Regions from separate parts of the Levilactobacillus yiduensis genome, predicted to be linked through region 1. Evidence: riboswitches for the same ligand, from Rfam matches in the RefSeq annotation. Region 1 holds a riboswitch; each other region holds the start of a gene.
What was found. A riboswitch is a leader RNA that binds a small molecule or an ion and turns the genes downstream of it on or off. The one in region 1 is predicted to bind thiamine pyrophosphate.
Positions count from the first base shown of each region.

Region 2: linked by a shared signal. The riboswitch ahead of thiW (energy coupling factor transporter S component ThiW) and the one ahead of thiM (hydroxyethylthiazole kinase) in region 1 are both predicted to bind thiamine pyrophosphate.
Region 3: linked by a shared signal. The riboswitch ahead of NGM66_RS03520 (ABC transporter permease) and the one ahead of thiM (hydroxyethylthiazole kinase) in region 1 are both predicted to bind thiamine pyrophosphate.
Region 4: linked by a shared signal. The riboswitch ahead of NGM66_RS00135 (ECF transporter S component) and the one ahead of thiM (hydroxyethylthiazole kinase) in region 1 are both predicted to bind thiamine pyrophosphate.

Region 1 covers NZ_JAMXAZ010000017.1:36,308-40,491, forward strand. The annotation lists gene NGM66_RS09850 (ABC transporter permease) at 1-725, shown strand, start outside; gene NGM66_RS09855 (oxidoreductase) at 1,317-2,153, shown strand; TPP riboswitch at 2,201-2,305, shown strand; gene thiM (hydroxyethylthiazole kinase) at 2,476-3,264, shown strand; gene thiD (bifunctional hydroxymethylpyrimidine kinase/phosphomethylpyrimidine kinase) at 3,862-4,184, shown strand, end outside.
Region 2 covers NZ_JAMXAZ010000016.1:28,154-32,337, reverse strand. The annotation lists gene NGM66_RS09540 (TetR/AcrR family transcriptional regulator) at 1-66, opposite strand, end outside; gene NGM66_RS09535 (MFS transporter) at 199-1,383, opposite strand; gene NGM66_RS09530 (hypothetical protein) at 1,428-1,967, shown strand; gene thiW (energy coupling factor transporter S component ThiW) at 2,019-2,528, opposite strand; TPP riboswitch at 2,599-2,698, opposite strand; gene NGM66_RS09520 (hypothetical protein) at 2,830-3,639, shown strand; gene NGM66_RS09515 (response regulator) at 3,929-4,184, opposite strand, start outside.
Region 3 covers NZ_JAMXAZ010000004.1:54,594-58,777, reverse strand. The annotation lists gene NGM66_RS03530 (ABC transporter ATP-binding protein) at 1-551, opposite strand, end outside; gene NGM66_RS03525 (ABC transporter substrate-binding protein) at 554-1,558, opposite strand; gene NGM66_RS03520 (ABC transporter permease) at 1,555-2,307, opposite strand; TPP riboswitch at 2,365-2,470, opposite strand; gene NGM66_RS03515 (FusB/FusC family EF-G-binding protein) at 3,263-3,910, shown strand; gene NGM66_RS03510 (DMT family transporter) at 4,125-4,184, shown strand, end outside.
Region 4 covers NZ_JAMXAZ010000001.1:23,833-28,016, forward strand. The annotation lists gene NGM66_RS00130 (D-alanyl-D-alanine carboxypeptidase family protein) at 552-1,721, opposite strand; TPP riboswitch at 1,944-2,034, shown strand; gene NGM66_RS00135 (ECF transporter S component) at 2,122-2,688, shown strand; gene NGM66_RS00140 (ABC transporter ATP-binding protein) at 3,133-4,184, shown strand, end outside.

The DNA of each region.
Region 1 (4,184 bases):
TGGCGCTGGGCCTAGTCGTCATTGCGCTGGCAATTGGCTGGAAGGAAAAATTAGGCATCGACCGCGACATGATCATTGGTGTCATCCGGGCCGTCGTCCAGCTATTTGTGGTTGGGTATCTGTTGAAATACGTGTTTCGCGTCGATAATATCTGGCTGACCACGATTTTAATTTTAATTATTATTTTTAACGCCGGGTATAACGCGAAACAGCGAAGCAACGGTATTCCGCGGGCCCTGCCGATTTCCATTGGTGCCATCCTCATTAGCACAGGCGTCACCCTGGGCGTTTTGATGCTGGCGGGCGCGATTAAATTCATCCCGTCGCAAATGATTCCAATCTCCGGGATGATTGCGTCCAATTCAATGGTTGCCATTGGCCTGTGTTACCGCAACCTCAATGCCCAGTTCAAGCAGGAACGGCAGGCGGTGTTGGAAAAATTAGCGTTGGGCGCGGATTTGAAGGATGCGTCCAAGGAAATTTTACGGGACAGTATCAAGACGGGGATGCAGCCGACGATCGACTCTGCCAAGACGGTCGGTATCGTGAGTCTGCCGGGGATGATGTCCGGATTAATCTTTGCCGGCGTCGACCCGGTGCGGGCCATCAAATATCAGATTATGGTCACGTTCATGCTGATGTCGGCCACCAGCATTGGCTCGGTGCTGGCGTGCTACTGGGCCTACCGCGGCTTCTACAACGACCGCAAACAGCTGGTGATTTAGCTGTTTATTCCGCCTTGCCAGCCAGACGCGGCCATCCCATGGGGACCGGTCAAAGCCTGAGGAGCGGTCTTTGGCCTCGCTTTGAGCTGTCCCAAACCCGGCCATCTCAAAGTCGTCCCAGGCTGTAAGGCCGGCAGAAGACGCCGACCTAACACCCTTGTCACGGGATTCTGCGTCTGGCTGGCAAGGCTAAACGACAATCACCAGCTGTGAGGACAAGTCTCAGAAAGAAACGTGGTGGTGACGCACAGTAAGCAGCTAGCTGGTAAATAGTGGGCGATGTTGTTGTGAGCCGTAGCCGGCCCGGGACGGAACCCTGTGTCGGTGGCGTTAGGCCGGTGGGTTTCCGGTCTTACGGCACGGGACGTTTGGGAGACTCACGGGTTTGGTGAGGCTCACAAATGAGCTGGAAGACCGCTCCTCAGGCTGGAAGCGCTCCCCATAGGGTGGGAGTCCCGGGCCGGCTACGGCGGATAGACAACGACGTTAGCACTAATTTGCCAGATTAATTGCAATCGCTTACGGGAATTCGCTATTCTAGAGACAAAGCGTTTTAGACAAGACAGTAGAACCGAATTGGGAGGGATATGTATGACACATAGAAAAGTAGCGCTGGTCACCGGAGCCTCGTCTGGCATCGGCAACGCCATTGCACGGAGCCTGCACCGCAACGGCGTCATCGTTTACGCGGGCGCGCGGCGGGTCAGTCGTATGAATGACCTAGACGACTTGGGCATCACGACGTTAGCCCTAGACGTGACCGACCCGATTAGCGTGGAAAATGTGGTGGACCGCATCGTTAGTGAAACGGGACGGGTCGACATTTTGGTCAACAATGCTGGTTATGGTTTGATGGGGGCCCTAGAAGATGTGCCGATGGACCAGGCCCGCGACCAATTTGACGTGAACCTCTTTGGGGCCGCGCGGCTGATTCAGTCCGTGTTGCCCATGATGCGCCAACAACACAGCGGCCGCATCATCAACATCACGTCCGTAGACGGCAAGGTCGCCCAACCGCTGGCCAGCTGGTACGTGGCGTCAAAATTTGCGCTGGAGGGTCTCTCGGACGCCCTGCGCCTGGAGCTTGAGCCGCTGGGCATTCAGACGGTCGTCATTGAACCGGGAGCCATTCAATCCGAGTGGGCTGACATTGCCGCCGAGCATTTACGCACGACCTCGGGGCAGGGGCCGTACAAACCAACGGCTGACCGCGCCGCAGCCATTTTGACCGTGGTCAAGCAGTTCTCCAGCAAGCCGCGTGTCATTGCGCGGTTGGTCGACCGGGCGGCGCTGTCACGGCGGCCCAAGACTCGGTATCACGCGGGTTCTGGCAGTCAGATCTTAGTGGCCCGGCGGTTCTTGTCGGACAAGATGATCGACCACCTGTGGCAGGTGATTGGTGAGGCGGCTGAACGGTTTGCCCGCTAATCCGAGAATCATTGCCATGCCTGGAAAACCTGTTATACTTAACTTAACCAGAACACTAGGGGTGTCCACGATTGGGCTGAGATACGGGTGACCGTGATCCCTTGGAACCTGTCAAGTTCAGACTTGCGAAGGGAACGTGTCGTGGCACCAACAACGGGCCACCGGTTCACTGATCGTGAGGCGGTTCCCGTTTTTATTTTGTCCAAATGTAAAGCGCTCACATGGTCCCAGCCGCGCAATTAGTTAGGTGGCTGTTAGAAATGCGAGCGCACATACCTGGTAGGCTGGCCTGAATTAGATAGTACAAGGGAGGATTTCACCAATGAAAGTGACTTTGCTCGATGAATTGCGGGCGCAAAACCCGATCGTCTTTAACGTTTCTAATTTCGTGACCGTCCAAGACGTGGCCAACGGTATCAACGCGATTGGCGCGTCGCCCATCATGTCTGAGGAAGTGGCCGAAGCGGACGAAATGGTTGGCTTGGCGGGGGCAGTGTGCCTGAACCTGGGCGCTGTCACGGCCACGCAGGTCACCCAGATCCGCGCGGTGGGTCAGTCGGCGAACCGCCAACACCGGCCACTGGTCATCGACCCGGTGGCGGTTGGCGCGGTCAAATACCGGATGCAAATGGCGACCGGCCTGTTGGCTGATTTCCATCCCGACGTGATTCGGGGTAACGCGGGCGAAATCGCGGCGCTGGCCGGTGTCGACTGGCAAGCGAAGGGCATCGACGCCGGCGAAGGTTCCGGGGATCTGGCGGCCATCGCCAAGGCTTGCGCGCAGAAATTAAAGTGCGTGGTCATCCTCTCCGGTCCCACCGACGTCATCACGGACGGCGAACGGGTGGTCAAGGTCTTGAACGGAACGAAATTGTTCCAGGTCCACGTCGGTTCGGGTGACATGCTATCCAGCATCGTGGCGGCCTTCTGCGCAGTCACCGATGACTACTTCGAGGCGGCCCAAACGGCTTGTCTGGTCTTCGCCGCCATCGGTCAATTGGTCGCAGACGCCACGCCAAACCTGGGTGCCGGCACGTTCATCATGAAGCTCCTCGACAAGCTCCAAACCGCCACCGTCGCCGAAATCGAAGGCATTGCCGCTTTCGAATAAGACTGGTGGTCACCTACCGTGTAAATGGCGGAAACCAGATGCCTGCGGCTGCCAGGGGTTCCGCATATTGTGGAAACTGGCCGCCTGCCGCGGCGCGAAATCTAGGCTGGAACGCTGGGGGAGGACGCCCCGAGCCAAAGGGCGGTCTCGGCGCTTGCTTTGAGCCAGAAAACCACTGTCTCAAAGTCACCAATTTGTCAGCTCAGACCGCTGCCAAATTCCCCGGCTGAGCCTAGATTTCGCGCCACTCACAGCTCCGGTGGTGGTCGCTTGCAACGGCTACTTGAGACGGCAACGCTGGTGGTCAGACAATGGGCTGACGTTTGGTTGCTGAATGTCACAAGTATTAGCCGGAGGAGGCCAGGAGTGGAGCCAGCTGTGTCGACGGTGTTGGCTGAGGTCTTTTCTCAGCCTACAGCGTGGGGCGACTTCGAAGACTCGCGGGTTTGGCGAGGCTTTGAAGCGAACCGGAAGCCCGCTTCTCAGGCTGAAGGTGTCCCCCATAGCAGGCGGAACTCCTGGCAGCCGTAGGCGAGCAGCTCTACACAATTTAAAAGTTATCAAAAAATGCAACAGAACCAGAAGGGATGGGTAACCATGGCAAATGAATTTCCACAAACCTTAACGATCGCTGGGACGGACAGCGGTGGCGGGGCCGGCGTGATGGCTGACCTGAAGACGATGCAGGAGCGCAACGTCTTCGCCACGGCCGTTATCGTCGCGGTAACCGCGCAAAATACACTGGGCGTGCAGGACTTTATGGCCTTGCCGCAAAAGCTGATCGACGAACAATTCGCGTCTTTGGCGGACGACCTGAAGATTCGGGCCTGCAAGACGGGGATGCTGGCCGATGCGGCTCACGTGCATGGCGTCGTGGAAAATTTGAAGAAATACCAATTCGGCCCATTGACGGTTGACCC
Region 2 (4,184 bases), on a different contig from region 1:
TAGTAGGGCCGCCATCACGCGGTCTTTTTTCTCTGCATTTAAATGGTCAAATGTCTGGGTTGGCATGGGTTTTCGCTCCTTTTCGTTCCGAGAGTGACACGGTGTCACTTTAATCGATGCCTGTAGTTTAGCACGTGGGTGACACCGTGTCAACTTTTACTCAAAAGAAAAACCCGCCGACTATGCGACGAGTTTCGTTCAATCAGTAGCTAAGTGTTTCGGTTCACCGATGATCAGGTGGCCGGCAATCGCGATAAGTAAGAAGACGACCGCAACGCCACAGACGCCTAGCCAACCGGCGTGACTCCACGCCCAGGTGGCCGACAACGTGCCAATGGACCCACCTAAAAAGTAGCTGAACATGAAGACAGAGTTGTTACGGCTACTCTGCTGGCGATTCAAGGATTGGACGATGGCTTGGCAGGAGACTTGACTGAATTGGGTTCCCAGGTCCAGCAAGACGATGCCGATGATCAGACCGCCAATCCAGTGGCCAATCAGCCAAAAGATCACGAAGGCGACACCGGAAAAGAGCATCCCCAGCCCCACCGTCAACCGTGGGGAGCGTTGATCGACCATGGTCCCAATCACGGGAGCCGCCAAAACGCCGGCGATACCCAATAGTCCCAGCAACCCGGCAACGTTACTACCTAGATGGTATTGTGCCGCCAAGTAAAAGGCTAACGTGGACCAGAGCACGTTGGACATGCCAAACATGCAAAAGCCGTTGATGGCTGCCCCACGTAAAGGCCGCTGGGTCGCGAATAACTTGGGGAGCGTCCGAATGACCGGCCAGTATTTCAAATCCTGATGACCTCGTTCGTCATGGGGTAATTGAAAGTGAACGACGATCAGGAAGATCAGGTCGATGGCCGCTGCAACCAAGTAAATGTCTTGCCACGGCATGATGCTCCCTAGTAAACCACTGAAGGACCGTGACAACAAGATCCCCGTCAGTAGCCCACTGAGCACGATGCCCAGCACCTTGCCCCGCTGCAGGCCAGGGGCTAAATACCCGGCATAGGGGATGATGATCTGTGGTGCCACCGAGGTGATCCCCACCAGCGCCGTCGCCACGGCAAAGATGCCGGCGTTCGGCGCCCAATGGGCCAGTAATAAGGATCCAATCGACAGTACCATCATGAACTGAATCAGATGATAGCGGTCAAAAATATCTCCCAAGGGGACAATCAGTAACAGACCAAATGCATAACCCAGTTGTGTGACCATCGCCAGCATCCCAACGACGGCCTTAGACAAATTAAAGTCTGCGGCAATCAGGTTTTCAATCGGTTGAATAAAGTTCAGATTGGCGACGATGACCCCGGTCACCACCGCCATCAATAAAATGGTTTTCTTGGATAATGTTGCTTGCTCTTTCACTTCGCAAATCCCTCCTAACAAAAGTTTAGAACTTTTGCTAGAAAATGGCTACCACCATTCGTCGATGGTACCGGTTACGTGAAAAATTTGATATACTGGCACTATCGGAGGGGATTAATTTGCACAAATTACTAACAGGTACCATCCTGGCTTTAGGTCTGGCCATCGGCGTCAGCGGCACCACCACGGCGCAGGCAGCGAAATGGACCACGGGGACGCCTAAAGTCATGCGCGGCGTGTGGTACGCCAAGCCGCGGGTCCAACGAAAGGGCCACGACACGACCGTCACGAATAACGCCATGATTCTCACGCCCAAGTGGCTGTACGTCATGTACGACTACGGCAATCACGACTATGGCGGCAATCGCTTAGCCTACCGGAAAACCGGGAAGCAATATCGGCTGCGAGCCTATGATCGATTGGACAAGACCTGGTCTTACACCAAGCTGCAGCGGACCGGAAAAACCGTCACGCTACAAAAATATGGGACTAAACGAGCTGGTCACCGCTTCATCGCGCAAGCTGGTAAGTCCTATCAATTACAGTTTCAGACCAAGATGAGCGCGCATCTATTGGCAAAATAAACGAGAGCATCCTACGTGTACGTAACGGCAATCGCCGCTACGCACGCGTTTTTATTTGCCCTGCAATTTGTGCAACCGCGGTGCGATTACGGTTGGCCACATGGCCTTCAGTAACGCGTAGCCGATAATCACGCCGACCAGCGCACTCATAAAGAAGCTCGGCAGGAACAACCAGATTGCCCCCGTTGTCCCCATCAGCCAAGCCGCCACGGGATAGGCTACAAAGGCCCCTAAGATGCCAGACCCCACCAGCTCACCCAGCGCAGCGGCCAGTAACTTACCTGTTCGCTGGAACAGCCAGCCACTTAAAAAGGCCCCAATCATACTACCCGGAAAGGCCAAAACGGTCCCGGTTCCCATGATATTACGAATCACCGAGGTCAAGAAGGCCTGGGCCAAGGCCCACCACGGTCCCAGTAAGACCCCGCTTACGACATCGATCAAGTGTTGCACTGGCGCGACTTTGGCCACCCCAATGGCAAATGAAAAGGCACTCCCACCGATTACCGCTAAGGCCACCAACATGGCGGTCAGCGTCATCGGATAGACTTTCTTCGACATAATACCCACATCCCTACTTAGATTTACCAAAAAAGTCCCCGTTCCCCACGACGACGGCTTTCCTGATGACCCAGTAGACCGACCACTTTCCTACGCGAGTATGAACTCAACAGGTTCGAAGGGATTGGACTTGGTCCATCTCAGCCACACTGGCACCCCTAGTGTCTTTTTTAGTTGTGCCCAACTATACCGGGTCTGGCCGGCAATTGCAACTCATAATATGCTGTACTGATTCGCAGTTTATGCGATTATTCCGCCGAATTGTTTTCGGTCTGGTATACTAAGTGGCGGAGGGGATTCGATGATTAAAAAGATTGTTACCATCACGGCCGCCACACTGTTTTGCGGTCTTATTTTACCAGCCACGGCACACGCCAGTCGCTACACGATGGCCGACCACATCACGTTTCAGACCGGTCCGATGTACTACCACAACAAGAACAGCCAATCACATACCATTTGGAACTGGTCGCACTCACGCAAGCTACATAATCTCAAGAATTATCCGCACACGACCTGGGTCGTCAAACAAACGGCGCTGTTCATTCACGGCACCCATAAGGCCCGCTACTATTACGTGGTCAGCAAGAATAAGCGAACGGCTGGTTGGGTCTGGCACGGCTTCTTACAATCCGGGACTTACCGGCGCCAACAACTCACAACTGATGGGCTAAAATTGTCGTCGCAATTGACCAACGGCGATGACAGAACGTTGAAAAACTTCATGATCACTAAGCTCCAAAAAGATGGCTACGACTACAATAACCAGTTGGCCATGATGTTCGACTACTACCGGTCCAACGACCTGACACCGGCACAAATGTCTTACGCCGCTGTCATCAACCTGGTCCGCATCAAGGGTCTCGACCCTACGACCATCTCGGATGCCAGCCAGGACAACGTCTTACACCTGGCCAAATTGATCGATCCGAAGAAGGGCGACGCAACCTTAGAGACCACGGGGAAGGGTCAATTGGGTGTCCAACTGGTCCAAACGATTGAGCAGGCTCTGGACGCTCATCACGCCAAAACGTACCTCCTGGACGTGAAGCTGAGCGGCAGTCTGACTGCCGGCACGCCTCATTTACAATATACGTTATATATGAGCTAATTAACAAAATGATGACGACTTTTAACGGCCGCCATCATTTTTTATTGCCATTTTTATGGCTATTCACGCTAGGAACGCCAGGTAATCAAGCCCCTTTTCGTCAAATCGCTAACCCCAGAGACCAATTAACCCCCAACCAGGTTACTAGTTAACGCACCCCACAAACGGTTGACAGTCTGGTATACTGAACCAACCAGCTGTTCTCACCCCTAGCAGCTGGGTTCACTTGCTGGCTTGCTTATCTTGCTCAAACAGCGTCTGGGAATCTCTCCCGGACGCTGTCGTGTCTCTAAAATTCAATTAGCTTATGATGAATTGCATACCGTACCAGATCCACGTGAGAATTCAGTTCCAATTTGCGCATAATGCTGGCCTTATGGGCCTCAACCGTCTTCGTGGTGATGTTGAGCTTGGCCGCGACTTCCTTATTGGAATACCCCAGCGCCACCAGGGGCATGACCTCCCGCTCCCGTTTGGATAGCGGGCTGTGTCCCCACAGGTTCGTCTTGTCCACGTCAGACAAGATATTCTCAATGTCTGACTTC
Region 3 (4,184 bases), on a different contig from region 1:
ACCAGCAGGGTGGTCTTTTGAAGCGCCGCCGGCAGGCTCAATAGCCAGTCTTGCATCAAGCCCCGCGTCATGGCGTCCAGTGCGCCGAACGGCTCGTCTAACAAGCGGTAGTCCGCCGGGTTCAACATGGTCCGCAACAGGGCGACCCGTTGCCGCATGCCACCAGATAACTGATGGGGCAGAAAATGGCGGTAGTCCACCAGGCCAAACAGCGTCAACAGTTCCGTCACGCGGTCGTGGTCGATAGGGAGATGATTGATGCGCTGGTACAACGTGATATTTTGGTCCACGTCATACCAGGGCAACAACATGTCCGTTTGCGGCAGGTAACTGAACGTGGTGTTCAACCCAGTAATGGGCTGGTTTGCCACGGTTAGCGTTCCCGCGGTCGGCGTCAATAAGCCCGTCAATAATTTCAAGAGGGTCGACTTGCCGGCGCCGCTGGGTGCAATCAGCGAAACGAAGCTGTTGTCCGCAATCGTGGCGGTCACGTCGCGTAAGATCTCTAAGTCGTCTAGCGTAAGGGCAACGTGTTCAAGCGTGATGGTCATGGCTAGTCACCGACGTATTGGTTGGTGTAGAGCGTCTTGGCGGGGATGGCCTTCTTGATCAGGCCATATTCTTTCATGAAGCCCGTGTAGTTGTCCCAAACTTTGGCATCCATTTGGCCCCATTTCGTAGCGTTATCCGTGTAGTTGGCGGACAGGAAGGCTTGCGAGTCCTCTAAGAAACTGAGGTCACTGTCCTTGGCGTACTTGTGCAGGATTTGTGCGTCAGCCTTGGGATGAGCGATGGCATCTTGGTAGCCCTTCTTCGTGGCCGCCATAAAGGCTTTGACGATCTTGTCATTCTTTTGTAGCTGGGTGTTGTTCGTGATGATGACCGGTGTGTAGTAGTCTAGCCGCTTGTCCAACTTGCGTAGTGGCATGTAATTGACCTTGATACCGTCATTTTTGGCGCGAATCACGTCCCAGCCTTGGAACCACCACTGAATGTCGTTTTTCTTTCCCAGACTCTTGGGACCGTCGCCAGTCGCGCCCACAATCTTCAGGGATTTCGGATTAACGCCAGCGTTACGCATGACGGCTTTCAGTACGGCCTCTTCACTCGGTGTTTGCCAGCCGGCGTAGGTCTTGTTCGCGAAGTCCTTGGGTGAGGTGATGCCACTGTTGGCCTTGGAGACGAAGCCGGACGTGTTGTGCTTTAAAATCGTCCCAATCGCCTTGACTGGAATATTCTTACCGTCGGCGTGGGCGTAAGTCACATCTTCTTGGTAGCTCACGCCAAATTGGGCCTTGTTGGCGCCGACCATTCCAATGCTAGTCGCGTTGTCACCGGGCTCGATGATTTTCACGTTCAGACCGGCATCCTTGAAATAGCCCTTGTCCTTGGCCACGTACAGACCGGTGTGGTTGGTATTGGGGACGTAATCTAACACGATGGAAATGTTGGTCAATTTCTTAGCTGATTTGGAATTAGCGGCCTTGTCTTGGCTGTTGCCACAGGCCGTAAGCGATAGCAGTACAGGAACGAGAAGCCAGAGCTTGGATAATTTCATGATTTTCTCCCTTGGATTAATAGGCGATAGTAGCCTTTTTGTAGGACTTGCGTGACCCCATTGAGGGCCAGGCTTAATATGATGACGCAGAAAATGGCGGCGAAGACCTTGTCGATTTGGTAGCCGTTCTTCACCCGAATCATGTAGTAGCCCAGGCCGGCTTCGGCACTGAGCCATTCTCCGATGATGGCGCCGCTGACGCAATATGTGGCGGCAATGCGTAGGCCAGCGAAGAAGCCTTGCATGCCTTGGGGAATCTTGAGAATGCGATAGACCTGCCAGCTCTTGGCGCCCATGGTCTGCAAGAAGCGAATCTGTTCGGTTGAGACCTTCCCCAGCGCCTCCGAAAATGCCACGATAATGGGAAAATAGCTCATCAAGATGACTAGAATGATCTTGGGCGTGATGCCAAAGCCAAACCACAGGCTCAGTAGCGGGCCCAGAACCATCACGGGGAGCGTCTGTGAGATGACCAGCAGTGGGTAAAATGATTGGTGGACTAGTTGCCAGCGATCCATGACCAGCGCCGTCACGAAGGCCAGGGCGCAGGCAATCCCCAGGCCAATCAGTGATTCGTAAAGCGTGACCCAGGAGTTGGCTAGTAATCCGCCAGCATCAACTTGAAGCGCCTGCATGACGGCAACGGGACTGGGCAAAATGAACGCTGGCGCTTGAAAGAGCGTCACGGCGAGTTGCCAAGTCACGAGGAGAATCACGAGACTGCCTAAGGGATAGAGTTTACGTGCCATAACAGCCTCCTTTCTTGAACAAAAAAGCTTCATCTGGGGAGTCGTTGCCGCCAGATGAAGCATCCGTGCGTTCCTCCCTACGCCAGTATTAGCTGACAGGTTCAATGGGTCAAAGTTCACAACTTACTCTCGTGCCGTTTAACGGTATCCCCAGAAACTTTTTAAGTTGGATTTAGTATAGCATGGCGAAAAGCGGGGTACAACTTAATTTTCTAAAATTGTACGGGATTCTTCGAAATATGACTGGTAGTGCTGGATTTACAGGGATTCTCGCAGTTGGTGCACACAAATTTTCTTTTTATAATGATATTTATAAACGTCGATATATCAATAATTTTATAAAAATAACACCTATGAATAAATATCAATACTATGTGCAATTTATTTAAGGCTGTCGGCAAACGATTGAAGGATAAATCGATTATTATTGGCAAGCACACCAGTAGCCGAGAGTCCGCCCACCGCGCTCCGACCCATATTTGGCGGACGGTAGGTGGCCAGTCCCCGCTATGAGCCGCACCGCCACCAGACAATTCACACCAACACAGGTCGCACCTCTTAATTTACTCGCTAAGCTAACTGGGGCCTCAAGCACAGAAGTTGTCAGGAGTTATCGTAAAATAGACCCAAAGTCACGGGGCATAACGTGGCTTGGGAAATCTCAGCTTTGAGAGAAAATTAACGGACCATGTCAGACGACTACCATCAAATCGAGATGACAGGAGGTTCGAAAGCTGAGAGTAGGGGCTTCGTGTACGCGAGGCCTCTTTTTCTTGCGCAAGACCGTGTGATTGCGGTATACTACTAACACTTCAGCTAAAATGGCTGAATGCAAGGAGATGATCGACGATGATGGCATCGTTATTTGTACGGAAAAGTGCTGCTAGTTAGGGACACTTTTCTGCAAGACCTTTCAGAGAAGTGTCAGGTTTGAATCTGAAAGGAAAAAATAAACATGAAACCGACAATCACCGCCTACGAATATAGTTATATCAGACAACAGATCGACGCCTTAGTGAGCGCCTATCTTTCGGTAAATGACAAGCACATGCGCCGCGTCGTTCGGGATACGACACTGGAGCGCATCAAGCCCTTAGTGCCGCTGGCCGAACCAGCCGTGCAAGAATTCTTGACGCGCCTGCAGCCGGATCGGTTGACCCGTAAGGCCGCAGCTGAGATTGTGCCGTTGCTAGAACCCCTAGTGGTACCATTTCCGGAATTGTCGACCAAGCAGTTAAGCAAGCTATTTCGTAAGGTGAAGAAGCTCAAACAGCCGGAATGGGCGACTTTGAACTTACACCAGCTCACGTATCTGGGTTGGAACGACGGCGGTAACCAGAAGAAATACCTGGTGGCGCCGTATCAGGATCGGCTGATCGGCATTCAAGGCGACCTCGCCCCACAAGTGGTCAAGGGCGTCTGCAGCATTTGCCACACGATTGGCAACGTGTCGCTATTCGTCTCGACGACCAAGCGCTCGGGACTGGGAAGCTACACGCGTAACGGCAATTACATTTGCCGCGACAGTGCGCAATGCAACCGCCAGTTGACTGATCCCCAAGGCCTTGCCGACTTCATTGCGGTCGTGCGGCCGAAAAAATAAAGAGTGAATCGGGCCTCCCAACGACAACTGTCGTGACGGGGGCCTTTTTGAGCGGCAATGAGAAAGCGCTTCACCCTAAGAACTTGGTGAAATTTCCCTGAGTCGGCCGGGATTGACGATTAGATTTGTTATAATGAATCTTGCTTTGTGAATTTAAGAGTGAGAGGGAAATGACTATGTTACAAGCATTTGCAGAAATCAAGGTGGCGCGGTCATGACGCCACAACATCATTTACGCGGGGTCTTACTCGCCAGCGTGGCCTGCATCTTGTGG
Region 4 (4,184 bases), on a different contig from region 1:
CTAACACGGGCAATCCCGGTGCAACAAGGCTGCGTGCGACTTTGTAACTAACTTGTTGGGGACGTAACGTTCGCGTAATCCACCACTTCTTGCCATAATCAGTTGGGGCGTTAATCAATCTGAAATTGAACCGGCAACACGGGTGGTACTGGCCGCCTTACCGTTCGCTAGAGATGAGCTGGAACGCTGAGGGTGGACGGCCCAAGCCAAAAATCGGTCTTGGACCTCAAGTTGGAGCAGATAACCCACGTCTCCAACTTGCCAGTTTTCTAACCAGCAAGCTGCTAAAAAAACTCCCACAGCTGAACTCATCTCTAGCGAACTCCCGGCTACACAGAAAACAGTCAGCTTCATTGCTGATAGCCCGGTATTCGTCTCACCACTATCACACTAGCCAAGTATCTGCCAATTTTCCCTAAGCACAAAAATGCCAGGACCTTACTTTCGCCCTGACATTCCGCGTTTACCGATTCAATTGACCTGTTTCACGTGCACTGCTGCTGAACGGGTTATCACCCGCCCTTTAATTGGGGGCGTTCCCCATAGCAGAACTAGTTGCTCATACTACTCAGCCGGTAAGCATGTTCCATCAACGACCGCGTCTCCGTGAACTCGTTGATGTCATGCAAAACCACTGTGATGACGCGGTGTTTGCCCGTCTTGTGGCCGGTACCCACGAAGCAGTAGCCCGCGCTTGGCGTGTAGCCCGTCTTCAAGCCGTCGACCTTCAAAGAAGCGCGGTAGTATTTGCGCCCCTTCAAGAGGTTGTTGTAGTTGTGACAAACTTGGCCGTTCACCTTCATCGAGCCAATCTTGCCGTCCTTTAAGACGCGGGGATAGGCCGTTATCAGGTGCCGCGCCATCAACGCCACGTCCTTGGCGGAGACCTTGTTGGTGTTGGCCTTGCCATAAGCATAGCCGAAGCGCCGCAGGTCACTATTTTCCAGACCCGATGCCGAGACAAAGTGGGCCCTGCCCAGTTTCCAAGACTTGGCTTGGGCGTTCATCTTCCGGACAAACTTGCTATTACTGCCGCTGACCCATTTGCCCAGGGCAATCGCGGCGTTGTTCGATGAATCCAGGAAGGCCGCGTAATACAGCTGTTTAACAGTGTAGCGGTGATTTAATTTAAAATGAAAACCGCCACAATCGGCGCTCCGACTCATCGACACCAATCCGCGGCTGGTAATCTTGACCTTGTGATTCCAGCGACTCTTCTTGCCATCGATTTTCTTCAGTGTCAGGTACAATGTCATGATTTTAGTGACGGAAGCGATGGGCCGCGCGGTGTTGGCGTGCTTGGACCAGACGACCTTCCCCGTCTTGGCGTCCATGGCGACCGCCGCCTTGGCCTTGGTCAAGACAAATGGTGCCTTGCCCTTCTTCAGGTAGCCGTGCCAAATCCAGCCCTTCACACTGTGCTTACTATTCTGCACGTACAGGTAAATACCGGTGGACTTGCCGTGTTTCAGCGTGGCCTGCTTGGTGGCGTACCACGTGGTGTGGGGATGGGTCGTTAAGCTGCTGACCTTTTTGGTGTGCGCTTTATTGTAGATGGCCCCGCTACTGTGTTTCTTGTGATAGGCCGTCTTCTTGATTTTCTTAGTGCTAACGGTGTGATAAGCCGCAGCTTCGGCGGGCACCGTGGTTGTGGCCGTACCGCCCAGCGCGACCAGCATGCCAACTGCCATGGCCCAGTGACTGAGATGTAAATTTCTCATAAATTCAATACTTCCTATCCTTTAATAATTAATCTAACTAACTATATAGAATAGCACGCCTCCCCTAACCACGATAGCCACGTTCACCGCTTTAGATGTCTTCGGCTGGCTTTGTAACTGAATTGTAAAAAACGTTTCCATCCTGAACAACTCAATGACTGGCCACAATAATTTCCAGTCACGGTTGCATTTACCCGCTAAATTGGTTACGCTAAGGGTAATCAAATACGACTGGGGTGCCTCGCGGCTGAGATCAAACCCATTGAACCTGCTCTGGTTAACACCAGCGAAGGGAATGCGTACTTTTGTGCTATCAATGAACCCCTACTAAGTAACTTTAGTGGGGGATTTTTTATTCGTTGGGCACCCCCGTCAATACTCTCATAGGAGGCTTCATTTTATGAAAAGTTGGCATATCCGCGATATTATTCTGGTAACGATTCTCGCAATTTTTATGGGTGTTATTTTCTGGATCATTAATCCTGTCTACACGATTCTAGCGGCCGCACTGGCCCCGTTTGGACTGCAACCCTTGGCAAATGAAATTCTACTAGGTATCTGGGTCATGGCTGGCCCTTTGGCCGGATTCATCATCCGGATTCCTGGGTCCGCCACACTTGGCGAGTTCCTAGGTGCTGTGGTTGAAATGTTTCTAGGCGGCATCTGGGGAGCCAGCACCTTAATTTCTGGTGCGGTTCAAGGGATTGGCGCCGAGATTGGCTTCGCCGCCACTGGCTACAAGCGTTACAACTGGGCCAGTCTATCCATCAGTTGCCTGACGACCGCCATTGTGACCTTTGCTTGGGACCTGTTCCGGAGTGGTTACGCTGCTTATCATCCCGGCTTCTTGATTCTCTTGTTCGTGGTTCGTTGTGCTTCCGTCTTCCTCTTCGGTGGCGTGCTGACCAAGCTGATCACCAACCTGCTGGCCCGCGCCCACGTCTTACCTAACGTCAGCACTAAGTAGCTTGAGACTGCTGCCGCCTGCCGTTACGTGAAATTCTAGGCTGGAACGCTGGGGGAGGACGGTCCGAGCCAAAGAACGGTCTCGGACCTTGCTTTGAGCCGAAAATCACGTCTCAAAGTCACCAATTTAGCGGCAAAAATCGCCCCTAAATTCCCCGGCTGAGCCCAGATTTCACTTCACTCTCGGCTACGATTGGTAGCTATACGCTGTCCCAAGCCAACTGTAAAGCCAGACAACACTAAGGACCAAACGAATTGTCGTTTAGTAATCACCTCAGTAGACAAGAGTCTACCCGCTCGCACCAGATTACTCGCACAACTGGCGATGGTCGTTGGCACCGTTTTTCAGCCAATGCCCATCACCACGCAATTGAAACCGCTAACGTAAACAATCTATGTATTACCCTTATTTTTACCAACCCTGTTTCACATTGGAGGAATTTTCGTGGCCACTGTAACCGTTCATGCACTTACATTTACCTATCCCAAACGCACGCAGCCGGTCTTGGATGACCTCGACGTGACCTTTCCCAGCGGCAAATTTTCCCTGCTGACCGGGGTGTCCGGTGGTGGGAAGTCCACCTTACTCAAGCTGATTGCGGGACTCACCCCACTCCCCGACGCCGGAGCCATCACCTTTGATGGCCAGCCGTTGGCGCAGATTGCGCCGGCAAAACGTGCCGCGACCGTTGCCATGCTCTTCCAAGAACCCAGCACGCAGTTCACCATGGACACCGTGGTCAACGAGCTACGGTTCGCTCTGGAAAATCAGCAGGTCGATCCCGCGGCCATCCCCGCTAAGGTCACGGCTGCGCTGGACTTCATCGGCATCACCGACCTCCGCGACCGCCAGCTGATGCAACTCTCCGGCGGCGAACAACAGAAGGTCGCGCTGGCCATCATCGTTGCCATGGACAGCGACGTCATCTTGCTAGACGAACCCTTCGCTAGCATCGACCCGCCCACTCGGCTGGCCCTGCTGGAAAAGCTGGTCACGTTGTGTACGCAACGCGGCAAGACCATCATTTTGGCCGACCACGATCTGAGTAATTACGACCGCTGGGTGGACCACTTGGCCGTGTTGGACACGGGTAAACTGACCCTGTTGTCGCCCGCTGCCACCCAGGCTCGCTTTGCCGCCTTTACCCCCGACAAGCTCCGGCTGACCCACGTGGCCTTGCCCGCAGACGACCTCACCGTCAGCCTGCAGGGGACGCAACTGGCCCTGGGGCACGCGCAACGCCAGTTATTACAGCCACAGGATCTGTCGTTGTTTGCTCACCAAGCGACCCTGATCACTGGCCCTAACGGCAGTGGCAAATCCACGCTGTTTCGTGCCCTGGTACGGCTGGGCAACTACCAAGGCCGCATCACCTACGATGGACAAGACATTCACAAGCTCTCTCGGAAACGGTACGCGCGGCAGGTCGGCCTGATGTTCCAGTCGGCCAGCGCCCAATTTCTCAACGTGACCGTGGCCGAGGAACTGGCGTTGTC